Magnetococcus marinus MC-1: one gene and its partner. Each later gene encodes a partner of the first gene's protein in a complex. Links are inferred from orthologs where the notes say so. Each region holds a gene or a part of one and is shown on either strand. Other genes may lie near its edges.

Evidence for each region. Proteins that work in one complex are often made in the same cells at the same time.
Region 2: the proteins of MMC1_RS17545 (region 1) and MMC1_RS00505 are in contact, whole or in part, in a crystal structure (PDB 5UE9), measured with the Lactococcus lactis proteins. The link is inferred for Magnetococcus marinus MC-1 from one-to-one orthologs. Residues at the interface, in WP_025017116.1 of Lactococcus lactis: Gly25, Phe27, Phe29, Glu32, Tyr33, Lys35, Tyr36, Lys48, Phe56, Thr60, Pro61, Arg62, Val63, Ala64, Glu65, Thr66, Ala67, Ser68, Gly69, Met70, Ile74, Gln77, Pro223, Glu251, Phe274, Ala275, Pro277, Phe278; in WP_023189152.1 of Lactococcus lactis: Leu4, Gln5, Ala47, Ser48, Met49, Leu50, Leu51, Arg52, Arg53, Met95, Leu98, Arg223, Met224, Ala225, Cys226, Ile228, Gly229, Ala230, Cys231, Tyr232, Ala233, Val235, Glu236, His237, Asn243, His244, Ala245, Lys247, Glu250.

Annotation. Positions count from the first base shown.
Region 1 is NC_008576.1:4,276,478-4,282,228, forward strand. The notes cover bases 1,201-4,098. They hold MMC1_RS17545 (dihydroorotate dehydrogenase), read left to right. Parts: upstream 1,201-2,129; coding sequence 2,130-3,068; downstream 3,069-4,098. Other genes in these bases: murJ (murein biosynthesis integral membrane protein MurJ), read left to right, coding at 1,201-1,457; MMC1_RS17540 (hypothetical protein), read right to left, coding at 1,518-1,724; MMC1_RS17550 (thermonuclease family protein), read left to right, coding at 3,079-3,870; ispH (4-hydroxy-3-methylbut-2-enyl diphosphate reductase), read left to right, coding at 3,875-4,098. Outside these bases: more of murJ, read left to right, coding at 1-1,200; more of ispH, read left to right, coding at 4,099-4,798; MMC1_RS17560 (Tll0287-like domain-containing protein), read right to left, coding at 4,899-5,486; MMC1_RS17565 (diguanylate cyclase), read right to left, coding at 5,748-5,751.
Region 2 is NC_008576.1:101,640-104,603, reverse strand. It holds MMC1_RS00505 (dihydroorotate dehydrogenase electron transfer subunit), read left to right. Parts: upstream 1-1,002; coding sequence 1,003-1,926; downstream 1,927-2,964. Other genes in the region: MMC1_RS00500 (sigma-54 interaction domain-containing protein), read right to left, coding at 2,035-2,964; MMC1_RS00510 (hypothetical protein), read left to right, coding at 444-800; MMC1_RS00515 (P-II family nitrogen regulator), read left to right, coding at 66-431; MMC1_RS00520 (DUF1538 domain-containing protein), read left to right, coding at 1-69.

The DNA.
Region 1 (5,751 bases):
TTGGCGCGGGCATGGGCGCGGATGCTTTTTTTGTCGCCTTAAAACTGCCCAACTTTTTACGCCGCCTCTTTGCCGAGGGGGCCTTTAGCACCGCCTTTGTACCGGTGTTTGCCGACTATTTGGCCGCCGGTGACACCCAGCAAACCCAGCGGGCTGCCCAGGCGATCTTTACCCAACTGTTGCTGGTTTTGATGGTGATTGTGGCCCTGGCACAACTTTTTATGCCCTGGTTGATCATGGCCGCCGCACCGGGTTTTCTGGACCAGCCGGATAAATATCAGCTTACCGTGGATCTAACCCGCATCACCTTTCCCTATATCCTATTTATTTCGCTGGTAGCCTTGGCGGGGGGCATTCTTAATAGCCATCAGCGCTTTGCCGTACCAGCCGCCACCCCCATGTTGCTCAACCTCTCTCTCATCGGCGCGGCGCTGTTCCTTACCCCCTACGTGGAGCGCCCCGCCGAGGCCCTCGCCTGGGGCGTTTTTTTAGGGGGGGCCGCCCAGCTATTGGTGCAGTGGCCCGCCCTGAAACAGATCGGCTTTACCGTGCGCCTGCGCTGGGAACCCAAACATAGCGCCATTGGGCGTATTTTGCGGCTCATGGGGCCCTCGATCCTGGGGGTTTCGGTGGCACAGGTTAATCTGCTGTTTGACATCCTGCTGGCCTCTTTTTTATCCAGTGGGGCGATCTCCTACCTCTATTACGCCGACCGCCTTGTGGAGTTCCCCTTGGGCTTGATCGGCATCGCCATGGGCACCGCCATTTTACCGGCACTGTCGGCCCACGCCGCTAAAAACGATGATGCCGCCCTCAACCATGACCTGGATTTCGCGCTACGCTTGATTTTTCTGATCAACCTACCCGCCATGGTGGGGTTGATCATGCTGCGCGAGCCCATTTTGGCCCTGCTGTTTGAGCGGGGCGCCTTTGGCAGCGAAACCACCCACCTCACCGGCAACGCCCTATTCGCCTATGCCATGGGCTTGATGGCGTTTGCCAGTGTTAAGGTGTTAGCCCCTGCGTTCTACGCCCGCAAAGATACCAAAACCCCGGTGCGCATCGCCATTATCTGCATGATCACCAATATGTTTCTCAATGTGATCCTCATGTTTCCATTGGGCTATGTGGGGCTGGCGCTGGCCACCACCCTCTCAAGCTACCTGAACATGCTGCTGTTGTTACGGGCGTTAAAAAAGCGTACGGGCTTTAAACCCCATGGGGGCTTTTTCAAGGTACTGCTCAAAGGCACGCTGGCAACGATGATGATGGCGGCGGGGATCTGGGCGATGCATGGTCATGTTTGGCCACACGGTGGCGATGTAACCACCACCCAGCGGGCCGTGGCTCTGCTGCCCACCATTGGCGTGGGTGTCGCACTCTTTTTGCTCACCGCATGGCTGCTAAAGCTGGAGGAGTTGCAGATGTTGGTGGGATTGCTCAAACGCAAAAAATGACCACAAAGCCCCGTCGCCTACACCGCGCACGGGGCTTTTTATCCTGTCATAGCGTGCCCGCTAGCCGCGCAAACGGGAACGCTTAGCGCTGTATAGATACTGCTCATAACCAGCAACCGCCTTGAGCAGGGGGTCCAGCACACTGTCTACATGGGGAGAGAGTGGCATCTCCAACAGATCGTGAATGCGCACCAGCGCCTCTTCATAACTCTCTAAGTTGTCAATAACCACTGACGATCCTGTATACATCATTTGTTGGCTACCCATGGTTGCCTCTCCTACACATCTCTTACAGACCCTTTTTTATGGGTGCTAAAAAGGGGAAAAAAGGATGCATGTTTTGCACGATTCTGTACGTCGATATCCATTTCTAAAAGCAAAGGCCGGGCCAGCCTTTGCCATTTTTTCATCCCTTTGAATCTTCAGATGTTACCCATTCACCCTGGGGTATACACCCTTATACGAAGAGAGACTGCTCCCGTTGGGGTGGGCAAAAATAGCAGCATCTCTGCTTTTGTTCTATGGATTATATGTAACAACTCTGCTTTTATTGTGTGAAATCATGTCGACCGCTCTTTTTTGCCAAGCCACACCCCCCTATTCTCCCAGGCCGCTAAATTTGTTACCATGGCCTGCGCCCTTGACCACCTTGAGCTGTAGGAGTTCCCAGACGTGACCAGCCAGAGCCCCATCGCTGTTGAAGTTGCCGGTATTGCCATGCGTACCCCCCTGGTGCTGCTCTCGGGCTGCGTTGCCTTTGGCGAGGAGCTGCTCACCCTGGAAGGGTTTGACTTTAAGGCCATCGGTGCCATCTGCCTAAAGGGCACCACTTTAGAGCCCAAACGGGGCAACCCCCCGCACCGACTGGCCGAAACCCCTTGTGGCATGCTCAACGCGATCGGCCTGCAAAACCCCGGCGCCCGCGCCGTGGTGGATGAGATTTTACCCCGCCTCTGCGCGCAGATCGACACCCCATTGATCGCCAACATCTCTGGCTCCACCACCGAGCAGTATGGCGAAATAGCGCGTATCTTTGATCAAAGCCCGGTGGCCGCCATCGAAATTAATATCTCCTGCCCCAATGTCAAAGAGGGCGGTATTGCCTTTGGTTCTGATCCTGATATGGCCGCCGCCGTGGTGGAAGAGGTGCGCCGAGCCACCACCAAACCCATCATCACCAAGCTCTCCCCCAACGTCACCGACATTACCACAGTGGCCAAACGGGCCATTGAGGCCGGTAGTGATGCGCTGTCGGTCATCAACACCCTGATGGGTATGGCCATCGACCTCAAAAAGCGCCGTCCCGTGCTAGGCAACCTACAAGGGGGACTCTCTGGCCCTGCGGTTAAGCCGGTGGCCCTGCTCAAGGTGTGGCAGACCTATCAACTGGCCCGTCAGCACCAGATCCCCATCATCGGCCAAGGGGGTATCGCCTCGGCTGACGATGTGCTTGAATTTTTTCTGGTCGGGGCCTCCGCCACCGGCCTCTGCACCAGCCTGTTTAAAGATCCCCTGCTCCCCATGCGCATCGCCCAAGCCCTGCACCAGGGTGTTGCCGAACAGGGGGTCACAAACATTGCCCAGCTCACAGGCACCCTTAAAACCGCATGAGGATACCAATATGTTATCACATTTGCGCACACCTGTGGCGCTGCTCTTTTGTTTTATCTTACTGGGCCAAACCATGACTGGCTGGGCTGCGGATCAGGCACTCCCCCGTCACGCCGTCCCTACAAGCGTGATTGATGGCGACACCTTTACCATCCCCCATGTGGGCCGTATCCGTCTTATGGGTATCGACACCCCAGAGCTGGAGCATGAGCGCCTACCCGCCGAACCCTATGCCCAACAAGCCAAACATCGCGCCACTGAACTGCTTATGCGTGGTGGACAAAGCGTTAAATTAAGCTTTGCCCCGCAAGGGCGCTCGCGGGATGTCTACGCGCGACCACTCTGTTATGTAGAGCTTGCCAATGGTCAGGATCTCGCAGAACAACTGCTGGAAGAGGGGTTGGCCATTGTCTACCCCAGCGCCGATTTAAACCGCTACAAACGCTACAGCAAAGCCGAACGCCGCGCCCGCAAAGCCAAACGCGGCGCATGGCTTGAGGGGCATTGGCTGGTGGATCATACAGAGGCCCGTCACCATGTAGGGGCCTATCGCATTGTCGGCGGCACCATCCTAAACGTTGACCAAAAGGGGGGTTGGATCTACCTTAACTTTGGTAAAAATTGGCGTGAAGATTTTACCGTAACCATCAGCCATCGGGATTGGCTGGCCCACTTTCGCAAAGTTCTTGGTCCCTTCAAAGAGCTGCAAGGGCGCTTTGTGGAGGTGCGGGGCCGCATTGGCTGGCGCAATGGTGCCTCCATCCGCGCTTATCATCCCTACCAACTGCAACTGGACCAATAAAACCATGCGTATTCTATTAGCGGAACCACGGGGATTTTGTGCCGGGGTTGATCGGGCCATTGCCATTGTACTCAAAGCGCTGGAAAAATTTGGCCCGCCCATCTATGTCCGCCATGAAATTGTGCATAACCGCTGGGTGGTGGAGCATCTACGCAACCAGGGTGCGGTGTTTGTGCATGAGTTGGATGAAATCCCCGATGGTGCGGTAGCCATCTACTCCGCCCATGGTGTCTCTAAAGCGGTACAAGCCGAGGGCGAGCGCCGTCCGTTGCACATTTTGGATGCCACCTGCCCACTGGTCGACAAGGTCCACCGCGAGGCCGAACGCCTGGATCATGACCACTACCAAGTGCTGCTCATCGGCCATGCCGGGCACCCCGAGGTTGAGGGTACCATGGGCCAACTGCAACAGGCGCGCATGAAACTGATCTCCCATCCCGATGACGTTGCACAGTTGCGGCTAAGTAACCCGCAAAAGGTGGCCTACATTACCCAAACCACCCTCTCGGTGGATGAGACCCGAGCGATGGTGGCGCAACTTAAAGCCCGTTTTCCCACCATCAAAGAACCGGCTAAAGAGGATATCTGTTATGCGACCCAAAACCGCCAAAATGCGGTCAAAGCATTGGCGCAAGCATCGGATCTTATTCTTGTTTTAGGGGCACCAAACAGCAGCAACTCAAACCGTTTACGCGAGGTGGCCGAACAGCACGGCTGCCGGGCTTTCCTGATTGAAAACGCCAAAGATGTGGAAATACAGTGGCTTGAAGGGGTTGAGACCCTGGGCATTACCGCCGGGGCTTCGGCACCGGAAATCTTAGTCGAAGAGCTGCTGGCGCATTTGCACGCAGAGCAGCACCAGGTGGAACTGCTCTCGGTCACCAAAGAGTATTTGGCCTTTCCACTGCCCTTAGAACTGCGGGAGTAATCTCGTCTTTACGGGCAGGCCCTACCATGCTTCATTGTAAAAAAGGCCGGTATCCTTAAAGGATTCCGGCCTTTTTTACACTTGCTTGAACACAGCTTGACTATTGAATCTCTTTTTTCAACGTAAAGGCCCCGCGAATCTGGCCCTCGGTATAGCCACGTGCCTTATCTTCGGGATAGAGACGGTTGAGTGTGATCTCAACCGTTGGATCAATCTTCTCCCCATGACACGCTAGGCAGGGCTTGGCGGCGGTGGGAATCGCCTTCATATAGCGAAACACCTGCTTGCCATCCATGCTCACCACCTCGTGATGCTCCATCTTGGCGGGATCCTCACCTGCGGCCAAGCGGCTCTCAAAGCTCTCCAACACCCCAAGCTCCCAGGCATCGGGGGCATTATCCGTATTGCGCAGTTTCAGGCTGGTGCGCCCCACCGAACCGCCGTAGCTGGCAGAAGCCTGTTTGGCAATGCCCGTCGCCGCAGTGTTGCACACCGTCATTGCCGCATTGGGTCCACCGGCCTTCATACCTTGCATCAAGGTACCTTTAAGTTTGCCAAAGAATTGTTTAACCGCATCGCGGCTTTCAGCCAGGAGTGCCGCCTCATCCGTTGCCAAGGCTGGCCCTGCGGCCAACAGCGTCATTAGGGCCATGGCCCCTACCATCTGCGCTTTACGGGTCATTTTCATCTTTATGCACATCCCTTAATATTATTTTGGAGTTGGGTTGGTTTCTGGATTGTTGTGCCACTCAGCCAACAAACCTCGACTGCAAAGACCTAACATCACGGATAAAGTTTCCAGCCTACGCCCAAAAAAAGAGGGCTCTCGCCCCCTTTTCTGACCTAATCACCCTTTGAACGCCGCTGCTTGCGCTCTAAAGCGGGTAAGCCAACGGCCCCATGACGCATTCACGCGCGCCCATGGTTTCATTGGAGAAACCCCCACCCATTAT
Region 2 (2,964 bases), 4.2 Mb from region 1 along the record:
AAAACCCAGGCCAAAGCAGCCACCCATGCGGGTAGTGCATCTCCTGATAAAGAGGTCCAAACGATATGAGCGAACGTAATATTACCTATCTTACTGACGTCTCTCTCATCACCTGCATCGTACAACGTGGCTTGGGCGATGTGATCGTCAAAGCGGCCCGCGAAGCCGGTGCCCAGGGTGCAACCGTCTACTACGCCAAGGGTAGTGGTGTGCGGGAGCGTCTGGGTGCTCTGGGGGTAGCGGTCGAGGTGGAAAAAGAGGTGGTCAACCTGGTGGTCTCTAAGGAGCAGCAGGATTTGGTCTTTAACAGTGCCTATCTGGCGGGCAATCTGGACACCCCCGGTATGGGGTTCATGTATGTTACCCCCCTGGAGAAGGCCGCTACCTATATTCCCCACGAGGTTATTCAACGCCTGCAACAGGCCAGCTAAGGGGGTGCCAGCATGTCGGAAACTCAGCTGGTAGAAAACAAGTTGATCACCGCTTATCTCCCGGATGATGGCAGTGATAAAGAGGTACTTAAAGCGCTACATGGCAAGGGCATTTACACCGCCAACTCGGTGGGTTTGCGCGGTATTTCCATGTTGCGCCCAGCCAAGGGCAAAGCGGGACGTCTGCCGGAGTCTGAAGCCGTTAAAATGGTCACGGTCATGGTGGCGGGTGAAGAGGCCGACGAGATGTTTGAGTTTATCTTTGACAAGGGCCATGTGGGGCGTCAAGGGGGGGGGTTTATGTTTGTCAGCACCCTGAGTGCGGCGACCCTCTTTACCCTGCCTGAGGATGTGCAAGCCGAACATTAAGCTGGCAGAGTGGTTACATTGAGAAGGGGTGGACTCTATGGGTCCACCCTTTTTTATGGCTCTCTCGCCGGACACAAGTTCACTTCTTGTTCGCACTGGCGGACGGATGCCGATAGAATAAGCACCTTAGGCTCTATGGATATAACCGTGGCCTTGGTATGCCCTTAAAGCCCTAACATGGATCTTTTTGTGAGGTTGTTTAATGTCCCAAGCCATGCGTCCCAAACTTTGTCGTGAAACTGCACAGGTGGTGTTTAACCGGGCGCTGCCGGGGGATCAATATGTGATTCGCCTGCGGGCCCCTGGATTGGCGCAAGGTTGCCGTCCTGGTCATTTTGCCCAGGTGGATTGTGGTCCCACCACCACCTTGCCCCGCCCTCTCTCTATTTTGGATGCAGATGCGGCAGCGGGTACGGTGGATATTTTCTACAAGGTGGTGGGGCGCGGTACAGAGCTCATGGCCCAGTGGCAGGCGGGTGCAGAGGTGACGTTAATGGGGCCAGTTGGCCGTACCTTTACCCTGATTGATGCGCCTAAACGGGCGGTGTTGATTGGGGGGGGCGTGGGGGCCGCGCCGGTGGATTTTTTGGCCCGTACGCTGGCGGGACGTGGGGTTGAGTGTACTCTATTTTTGGGTATGGAGAGTGAGAGCCCCTTTGTTTTGGAGCAAGCTAAGCAGCCGCTACCGGGTGTTGAGAGGTCGATTATTCTGGCACTAGCACCCCTGCAAGGGGCAGGGGTGCGCAGCCGCATGGCGGCATTGACGCCGCGTCAGGGTTGGTTTACGGGCTATGTCACGGATCTGGCGGCGGCCTATTTAGCGGCATTAACGGACCAACAACGGGAGGAAACCGTTCTGTATACCTGTGGTCCGACCCCCATGATGGCGGCGGCCAATAGGGTCGCCAAACGGTTTGCTCTCTCGGGTCAGGCTTCCATGGAAGAGCATATGGCGTGTGGTTTTGGGGGATGTGCCGGCTGTGTGGCCCCCATTCGGGTCGGTGGGGCGTTGGGTTGGAACTATCGCCGGGTTTGTGTGGATGGGCCGGTCTTTGATTTGGATGAGATTGCGTGGGAGCAGATGGGTTATGCGCCTGCTCCGGTGCAGGCTTGTGGCTGTCCCTGAGCGGTCTTAACGGGGGGCTATCTCTGAGGGGGGGGGTGGATACCTCCCCCGCAATGCATCCATGCATGTGGCCAAACGGGGTTGATGCGGATGTAACCTGTTGGGGCTTTAGTCGAGGGTATGTTTTTTTAGGCGATAGAGCAGGGTATCGCGGGTTAAGCCCAACAGGCGTGCGGCCTTGGATTTATTACCTGTCGCGCGTTCCAGCGCCTGCTTGATGAGGCCACGCTCCACGGCGGTTAGGTCCACCCCTTGTGAGGGCAGGTCGAAGGGGGATCCGGAGGCGACCTCGGGCACCGTACCCCGCAGCTCGACGGGCAGTGCGGGCAGGTCAACCTCTTCGCCGCCGTGATAGATGACCATACGCGTACAAAAATTGAGCAGTTCGCGGATATTCCCGGGCCAGCGGTGGTTTTGGATTTGCTGGAGCGCTTTACTGGTAAAGCGTGGCGGTTTACGTTCAAAGCGGGCTGCGGCTTCCAGTAAAAAGTGATCCATGAGCAGGGGAATATCGCGGGGACGGTCCCTTAGGGGGGGCAGGGTTAAGGGTGCGATATTGAGGCGGTAGAAGAGATCTTCACGAAACAGACCCTCGCGCACCCGCTGTGCGAGGTCCACATTGGTGGCGGCGACGATACGGATATCCACCCGCACAGGTTGCGCTTGTCCGACCACTTGGCATTCACTATTTTCAAGCAGACGTAGGAGTTTTGCCTGTAGTGGCAGGCTTAATTCACCCACTTCGTCGAGAAACAGTGTCCCACCGGAGGAGGCGCGAACGCGCCCTTGGTGGGCATCGGTTGCGCCGGTGAAGGCGCCGCGCACGTGGCCAAACAGTTCTGATTCGGCGAGGTTATCTTGCAGGGCGGCGCAGTTAACGGGAACCCAGGGACCTTTATTTCGGCGACTTTCTGCGTGCACCAGGTGTCCGATGCGCTCTTTGCCGGTACCGCTTTCGCCGGTTATGAGCACGGTTACATTGGTTTGGGCCACGAGGGTAGCGGCACGCATGACAGATTCCATCTCCGGGGTACGGGT